Regions from separate parts of the Blautia sp. AF26-2 genome, predicted to be linked through region 1. Evidence: riboswitches for the same ligand, from Rfam matches in the RefSeq annotation. Region 1 holds a riboswitch; the other holds the start of a gene.
What was found. Region 1 has a riboswitch for cyclic di-GMP ahead of DWY63_RS13655 (ABC transporter substrate-binding protein). Riboswitches for the same ligand answer to the same signal wherever they lie in the genome.
Positions count from the first base shown of each region.

Region 1 (4,433 bases):
AACGTGTTCCATGGCATCAATGGGAGAAGGAATTGACAGTACTGATATTAACCTTCCAAAATGTCAGGATGCATTTATTCGCAAGGCTGCGCAGCTTGGAAAACCATTGGTTGGCGTTCACTTTGATGGAAGACCGATTTCCAGTGATGCTGCAGAGGAATATTTAGATGCTATTCTGGAAGCATGGAGTCCATCAGAAACAGGAGCAGAAGCAGTAGTTGATATTTTAACCGGAATATATAATCCGGGAGGAAAACTTCCGGTTACCGTTGCTTATGGAGTGGGACAGCTTCCGGTTTATTACAATCATCCATATGGTTCCTCCTGGGATCAGAGCGGCAGTATCGGTTTTGCCAATTATGTGAATATGCCGCACAGACCGAGATATTATTTTGGATACGGACTGTCGTATACAACATTTACATATTCGGATTTACATATCTCGATGGGAAATGAAAAGGCAGCAGATACGGTTCAGATCTCCTGCGCTGTTGAGAACACGGGAAGCTGTGAAGGAGATGAGGTTGTCCAGCTTTATTTACGAGATGAATATGCCAGCCTGACAAGACCAGTAAAAGAACTGGCAGGTTTTAAGCGCATTCACCTGCGAAAGGGCGAAAAGAAAACGGTATGCTTTGAGGTGAAAACGAATCAAATGGCTTTTCTGGACATTGATATGCACTGGAAAGTGGAAAAAGGACGATATGCAGTAGAGGTCGGAAGTTCTTCAGAAGATATTCGTTTAAGAGGAAGCTACTGTGTGAAAGAAAATAAATGGGTTGCGGGAAGAAACAGAGCGTTTTGGGCAAGTGCCGCAGCGAAATAAAAAGAACAGAACCGGATGCCATTTTATACAAAGCGGCATTCGGTTCTGTTCTTGCGGTATTCCCGTGGGGAGCAGTTCATTTTTTCACGGAAACATTTTCCCAAATAGGACTGCTGGCTGAAGCCGGTCTGCAGGACGATCTGTCTGATGGGAAGTGTGGTTTCTGTTATCTCCGTGATTTGTTTTCTATGTTTTGGCAATATCTTAATAATTTCTGCAGATATTTTCATATTATTTTTTCGATATAATAAGTATACTTGCTGTAAAAAGGATTGTAAAGGTAGTCTAAATGGACAATAATAGTTTATCACATACAACGTGGAATTGTAAGTACCATATGAACCAGAGCAGGAAAACCTGCCGTCGCTGATCACACTTGAAAAAATATGTGTAGCTTTGGGCGTGACATTATCGCAGTTTTTTTGAGAAGATAATTCAGAGAATCTGACAGAAAAACAGAAAGAAGTTCTAGGGATATGGAATGATCTGAGTACAAATGAGCAGGAAACAGTAATGTCAATGCTGCGTGGACTTCGGAAGTAAGAGAACAGTTCGAGTATATGTATCGGCTGTTCTTTTTTTGTTTTTGAACGTTAAAATGTTAATTTTTTTCTTGTGTATAGTAGAACACTAAAGTATAATAAAATCAGTTTTTTGCATAAGATTAAAGCTATAATAAGGAAATTGGCAAACCAGATGAAAGTCTGGGACGCAAAGCTACAGGGCCTGTAAAATGGCAGCCAGTTGCATAAAATGAGATGCACTGTCTGTCTGACGGTGCTTTTTTACGGTGTTATTTCATAGACGTAACAATAATGATTTTATCAGGAAAGAATGAGGAAAATAAAAGTATGAAAAAGGCAAAACGTTGTCTGATAGCAGTGGTGTCAGGTGTACTTGTAGCATCTGCTGTCTTGTCTGGATGTGGACAGTCAAAGAAAGAAGTATCTATAAATGATGATCATCTTACCGTTTATCTGTGGGAAAATCGTTTGATGAAAAATATTGCACCCTATATCCATGAACAGTTTCCAGATCAGGATATTGAATTTATTATAGGTAACAATGATACCGATTTATACAGTTATTTTAAAGAACATGATGAATTACCGGATATTATAACAGTACGTCGATTTTCTGGAACAGATGCACAGGACTTACAGCCTTATCTTATGGATTTTGCTTCTTATGATGTTGTTTCCAAGTATTATTCTTATGCGGTGCAATATTATAAGAATGCGGAGGATGAAATCCAGTGGCTGCCAATCTGTGGTATTCCGCAGACGATCATTGCCAACAAAACACTGTTTGATCAGTATGGCGTAAAGATTCCAGAAAATTATGAGGAATATGTACAGGCATGTCAGCAGTTTTATGATAATGGCATAAAACCGTATTCCATGGATCTTGGTGAAGACTGGTCAAATCAAGAAATAATTCAGGCTGCGGCAATCGGTGAATTCACAAGTCTAGATGGTATTGAATGGCGAAACGGTGCAGAGACTGCAGTGGATGAAGTAAAGTTTGATGATGCATTATGGAAACGTATTTTTTCAGAAACCAGTCAGTTTCTTAAAGACTCGCACTTTGGTAAAGAAGATATCAATATTGACATCAATACAGGAACCCAGATGTTTGTCGAAGGAAAATCAGCAATGTTTCATGGACATCCGACGGTTATGCAGCAGCTGCAGAAACAGATGGATGCGGAGCTGATCCGTATTCCTTACTTTTCGCAGACATCGGATGAATCCTATGTGTACATGACTCCGTCCTTAAACATTGCATTTAACAAAAACCTGGAAAAAGACCGGGAGAAACTGGATACTGCGCTGGATGTGCTGGATTGTATGATTTCAGAAGAGGGGCAAAAGCTGATTGCGGATGGAAGCGGTGTTATTTCATTGAATACAGATGTTCCAACCATGATGCAGGATGTGCCTGGACTGGAAGAGGAAATTAATAATAATGCTGTTTATATCCGATATTCCGCCCAAAAATCATTTGATGCAAGTCTTGAGGCTGTTCACGGATTACTGTCAGGGGAAATGGATGAAACACAGGCTTATGATACTTTTCGCAGTGTAATGAATCGTAAAGATCCAGAAGAAAAAGCAACGGTGAATTTTGAAAATGAATATTCTATTTCACTGAACGATAGAAATGGCCGTGATGCAGCATCTTCCATTTTAACAACGATCAGAGAAGAAAATGATGCACAGCTGGCTCTGGCACCATATTATTATTTTACTTCTTCTATGTACAAAGGAGAATGCACCAATAGCCGGGTTGGCATGATGACAGCGAAGAGTTCAGATACAGCATTATATTTTGCAAAAATAAATGGTAAACAGGTTTGTGAACTCGTGGAAAATTATCTCGCCGAAGCTGATGAGAATTTTTATGTAACCAATGAATACGAATTACCAATTGCATCTGGTATGAAAATGATCGTCAGTCAAGAGGAAAGTGGATTTTCGTTAAAGGACTTAACAGTTAATGATAAGAAAATAGATAAAGAAAAGGAATACTCGATTCTTCTTACAGACACTACAATGTCCGTTTTGAAAAAAATAAATCCGAAATGTGAGATTGAGAAGCTTAAAGATACAACATTATCAAGTGCATGGACCGAAGCAATGTCAAAAGGACAGCAGCCGTCAGCACCGGAAGACTATATAGAGGTTGAACAGTAAAAGTGGAGATAGAACAAGCGGTAAATAAAAGAAAAAAAATAACAAGGCTGTTGCTTATACTACTTATGATTCTTTTAAGCTTAGTTTGTATCAAGTATCTTATAAGTAAGTCTAATAAGTATATCAGCGAAAATGGAAAAAGCAGTATGGGAGCTGTTGTTGAACAGATACAGCAGACCTATGATCTTCAGGTGAGTGGATACTACAGCCAGCTGCAGTTGGTTGAGGAATTCTTACTTCATGAGAGGGAACTGTCTCTTGAAACGGATACGAACAAAAATTTCTTTGAAGCATGGGAAAAAGAATCGGAAAGTACTCTTATATTCCTTCAGGAAAATGGTCAGGCAATATCAGCAGGTGGAACAAAAATGCGGATTGATATGCCAAGTAAACTTCTGCTGGACTTAAAGAACGGATACAATATTGGAAAACTGGTGCGTCTTGATTATGATCAGAAGAAAAAAGACGGTTATCTGGTTGCGATTCCATGTCAGGAATACACGATCAATGGAGAAACTTATACGGCAATTGGAACTGTGTATGATCATTCGAAACTGGATTCCATGTTAAAATTGAAAGGTTATCATGGAAAAGCATATTTGTTCATGCTGGATCATGACGGAAATATTACGTATACGAACCAGAGTGGAGATAAATACCTGCGTAATTATTCTTTGTTAAAACATTTAAAAGGGGAACAGGCTATTACAGAAGAAGAGGCTGATTTGTTCAAAAAGAAGTTTGATAACAGAGAATCCGGAGTTGCACTTTTGGGAAAACAGAACCCTTATTATCTTGGGTATTGTCCGATAGAAAGCAACAACACCATTTTGGTGTGCATTGTGGCCAAGGGAGTTGTGGACAATGTGCTGATGGATTACCAGAAAACGGTGTTGTTTACAACAATACTC
Region 1 is NZ_QTWD01000010.1:112,308-116,740, reverse strand. It holds gene DWY63_RS13670 (glycoside hydrolase family 3 N-terminal domain-containing protein) at 1-826, shown strand, start outside; gene DWY63_RS19155 (helix-turn-helix domain-containing protein) at 850-1,056, opposite strand; cyclic di-GMP riboswitch class I at 1,503-1,578, shown strand; gene DWY63_RS13655 (ABC transporter substrate-binding protein) at 1,678-3,522, shown strand; gene DWY63_RS13650 (ATP-binding protein) at 3,669-4,433, shown strand, end outside.

Region 2 (4,433 bases), on a different contig from region 1:
ACTGGAAAGGTTGTTTTGGACGGGGATGATTATTTTGAGTTCCAGTGTGATGATGAAGTGATGCACAGACGGGGTGGAACATATAAATTTCATGCTTTGGATGTTGATACATTCAGCAGGGAAACGTGTCAGTGGATATCACAGGGAAAAGAGATTGCAGACTGCTGTAAAACAACAGAAGAACTGCATGAATGGTACCTGAAACATTGGACTTATAACAGATAGAATGATTATATTTACGAAGGCATCGGTCACCTGGTTGGCTGGTGCTTTTTTCGTGGGGAAATGGAGGTGGCGGGATGTATCCGGTATCGGATGGGTTTCTGAGAGCTGTGAAGAGCAATACAAGAAAATATTACTGGACGGGTACGATCGTTACCAGAGGCGGAATGACGTATGAGTTCGGGGCGAAGGAGATTGTGAAGGGTTCCGGGTATATTTCCAGGCAGTGCTGTGGAAGCACGGAAATTGAACTGGGGACGGTGTATGCGGCGGAGATGGGGATCACGCTTCTGAGTGACATTGACAGGTATACGCTGGAGGATGCTCAGGTGACGCTGGTGTTTCATCTGGTGCTGGCGGATGGTTCGGTGGAAGATGTGCCGATGGGAGTTTTTGAGGTCAGTGAGGCGAACCGTCTGGCAAAGTGCCTGGAACTGAAAGCCTATGATTTTATGCTGCGGTTTGATAAGAGTTTCAACGGGTTTGAGACTGTGGGGACTGCTTATGATTTTATTGCTTTGTGCTGTAAGCGGTGTAAAGTGGAGTTTGCGAATAAGAGGGCGGAGATTGATGCCATGCCGAATGGCGGGGTGACGCTTTCTGTTTATACTGAAAATGATATTGAGACCTGTCGGGATGTGCTGTTTTATGTGGCACAGGTTCTGGGAGGTTTCTTTATTATTAACAGGGAGGGAAAGCTGGAACTGAGAAAGTACGGGAAGGATCCTGTGATGAAGGTGGAGCAGAGACACCGGTTTTCTTCCAGCTTTTCGGATTTTATTACCAGATACACGGCAGTGAGTTCCACCAACAAGCAGACGCAGATTGCAGAGTATTATGCTCTGGATCCGGATAATGGGCTGACCATGAACCTGGGTGTGAACCCGCTTCTGCAGTTTGGGTTAAAGGAGACCAGGGAGATGTTGTGCAGCATTCGGATGAATGGTGTGATACCTGTGTGTCTGCTGCAGGGATCAGGGCAGGATGCAGTGAGTTGATCGGCAGGGAGTGCGGCGTGGAGGAATACGTGAAGATCTTCAGGGAGGTGGGGATCTGGATCGAAGACGGAACCATCACGCCGGAGCCGGGTTATGTGATTGTGTATAACTGGGACAAGGCCACACAGCCGAATGACGGGTACAGTGACCATATCGGTTTTGTGGAGGAGGTTTCCGGTGGGAATGATTACTGCTATTGAAGGTAACCGGGGTGAAAAGGTTGACAGAAGGGTGATCCCCCTGGGATGGGGATATATCCGCGGATATGCGGCTCCGCAGTATGAGAAGGCTGTGAAAGGAACCGGCGGGAATCCTGGTACAGGAAAGAAAAGTGTGGAAGCTGTGGCGAAGGAAGTGATTGCCGGAAAGTGGGGGAACGGCGAGGACAGAAAGAAGAGACTGCAGGCTGCAGGGTATGATTATCCGGCAGTGCAGGCGAAGGTGAATGAGCTGGTGAAAAGTAGCAACAAAAAGAGTGTGGAAACTGTAGCAAAGGAAGTCATTGCCGGAAAGTGGGGAACGGCGGGGACAGAAAGAAGAGACTGCAGGCTGCGGGATATGATTATGGGGCAGTGCAGAGAAAAGTGAATGAGTTGATGAGATAGTAGGAAGCCTGCTGTTGTCTGTGGAGAAATCTGCGGATGATGGCAGGCTTATTTTTTTGTTTGAGGTTTCAAACTTTTATGTGACAAACATAACTGTCTGTGCTATTATAAAAACGATATAAGCGAAAATGACTTTTGCGGAAACGAAAGTATCTTTATATTTTTTTATCCGTATACTTCCTATAATGGGAATGAATACTTGCAAAGTTGATTACTAATATTTTTTCATTATTACAGGTACAATAAGAACATGTAATAGCGGAAATGAGGTATAGTTACTTGCAGATAGAGAAGTATATTGCGGATAAAATAACATTTTTGTGTGAAAAGCGTGATATCAGTAAATATAGATTATCGCAGCTGTCGGGAATTTCCCAGTCATCACTGGGAAGAATCATGGCGCAGGAAAACCTGCCGTCGCTGATTACACTTGAAAAAATATGTGCAGCTTTGGGCGTGACATTATCACAGTTTTTTCAGGAAGGTAATTCAGAGAATCTGACAGAAAAACAGAAAGAAGTTTTAAGGATATGGAACAATCTGAGTACAAATGAGCAGGAAACAGTAATGTCAATGCTGCGTGGTCTTCGGAAGTAGGAGAACAGTTCGAGTATATGTATCGGCTGTTCTTCTTTTGTTTTTAGGTGTTAAAACGGTAATGTTTTTCTTGTACATAGTCGAGCATTAGAGTATAATAAAACCAGTTTTTTTTCATATGTTTAAAAGCTATAATAAGAAAAACGGCAAAACAGATGAAAGTCTGCGACGCAAAGCTATAGGGCCTGTAAAATGGTAGCCAGTTGCCACGTTAAAGATGCATTGTCTGCAATGACAATGCTTTTTTCATTTTTGGAGATTAAAAAGAAACTAAAACAGGCAATAATTGGTGGCTGCTAAAATATAAAAATGAAGTAGATAAAAACGCAGGTGTAAAGGAAATCGGTTATGTGGAAGAAAATTAAGTCAGCACAGGAACGAAAAAATACATTTAGGATAAAAAAAGAGTTATGGATTCCGGTATTTGTATTGATGATCGGTTTGGTTGTTCTGGTGAATATAGGCATTCGTGCGGATAGCAGTCAAAGGGATTTGATAAGGTCAAGAGCTGAATTAAACGCAGTAACGTATGCAGATCATATGAAGGCTGATATCGTGAGGGGAATTGATATTACAAATACTTTTGAACAGATTGTTATTAGTGAAAACGGAAAAATTTCCATGTTCTCGAAAGTTGCGGAGAATATGATGGCAGATTATGTCCAGAGTATTCAGATCGCACCAGACGGCGTAGTGACTGAGATTTATCCGGAAGACGGAAATAAGGCTGGAAAGATAGATCTTATTCATGATAAAGAACGAGGAAAGATATCTTGTTATGCCAGAGACAATGATGTGATAACCATGCAGGGACCATTTTCTTTGAAACAGGGTGGAACGGGGATTGCTGTAAGAAATCCGGTGTATGTGGAGCAGAAAAATGGCGAAAGGACATTTTGGGGATTTACAATTGTAATTATTCGTGTACCGGATATATTCGCTGATTCTATAAAGTCACTTACCGATTTTAGCTATGAATATAAGTTGTCTAAAAGTATTGCACCGTGGGATGAAACATACGAAGAAGTGTATGGCTCAGGTGTGGAAATGATTGATCCTGTCACATATACTTTCGAATTAGGTGACAGTCAATGGGTTCTGGAAGTGATGCCTGAAAACGGATGGAATAGCAATGAAAAGTTATATAGACTATGGGGCTGCGGTTTACTGATTGTTTTGCTTTTAACTGGATTTGTTTTTATGATTATGTTACTGCACAGGACACAGGAATCGGAAAACACAGTAGTGAAATTAAATAAAAAACTGCAGAAAGCATTGGAGCAGGCGAAAACAGCCAGTGTTGAAAAATCTAATTTTCTGTTTAATATGTCACATGATATACGTACTCCTATGAATGCAGTTATTGGTATGACGTCATTAATAAGACATGATGCAGGAAATAAAGATAAAGTAATAGAGTATGCAGATAAAATAGATGTTTCATCCCAGCATCTGTTAGGGATTATTAATGATATTCTGGATATGAGCAAAATTGAGGCAGGAAAAACAGTTTTTAAATACGATGATTTCTCTATTCTGAATTTTATACAGGAAATCAATAATCTATTTCATTCACAGATAGATGAAAAGAAACAGATTCTTACAACAAAGAAAAATATCCGACATGAGTGGGTGAACGGGGATCAGCTTCGCCTGATGCAGATTTTCAGCAACCTGCTTTCTAATGCAGTGAAGTACACGCAGGAAGGTGGAGAAATTCAGTTTCTGGTAGAAGAATGTGAAACAAATTCATTCGTCTATGCAAAGTACCGTTTCTTAGTCAGGGATAATGGAATAGGAATGTCAGCAGATTTCAAAGATAAAATCTTTGATGCTTTTACCCGTGCCGAAAATTCTGTGACGAATAAGATCCAGGGAACCGGTCTTGGAATGGCTATTACCAGAAATCTGGTTGAAGCAATGGGAGGTACCATTGATGTGGAGAGTGAACTGGGACAGGGAAGTTGTTTTGAGGTTCTCATAGAGCTGAGAATTGCAGAGGATAGAACAG
Region 2 is NZ_QTWD01000004.1:257,204-261,636, reverse strand. It holds gene DWY63_RS07525 (hypothetical protein) at 1-225, shown strand, start outside; partial or broken gene DWY63_RS07520 (hypothetical protein) at 300-1,151, shown strand; gene DWY63_RS18155 (CHAP domain-containing protein) at 1,250-1,420, shown strand; partial or broken gene DWY63_RS19085 (hypothetical protein) at 1,353-1,619, shown strand; gene DWY63_RS19080 (hypothetical protein) at 1,733-1,825, shown strand; gene DWY63_RS07510 (helix-turn-helix domain-containing protein) at 2,105-2,422, shown strand; cyclic di-GMP riboswitch class I at 2,558-2,633, shown strand; gene DWY63_RS07505 (ATP-binding protein) at 2,771-4,433, shown strand, end outside.
Region 2: it holds a riboswitch for cyclic di-GMP, as region 1 does, so the genes downstream of both, DWY63_RS07505 (ATP-binding protein) here and DWY63_RS13655 (ABC transporter substrate-binding protein) in region 1, are expected to answer to the same signal.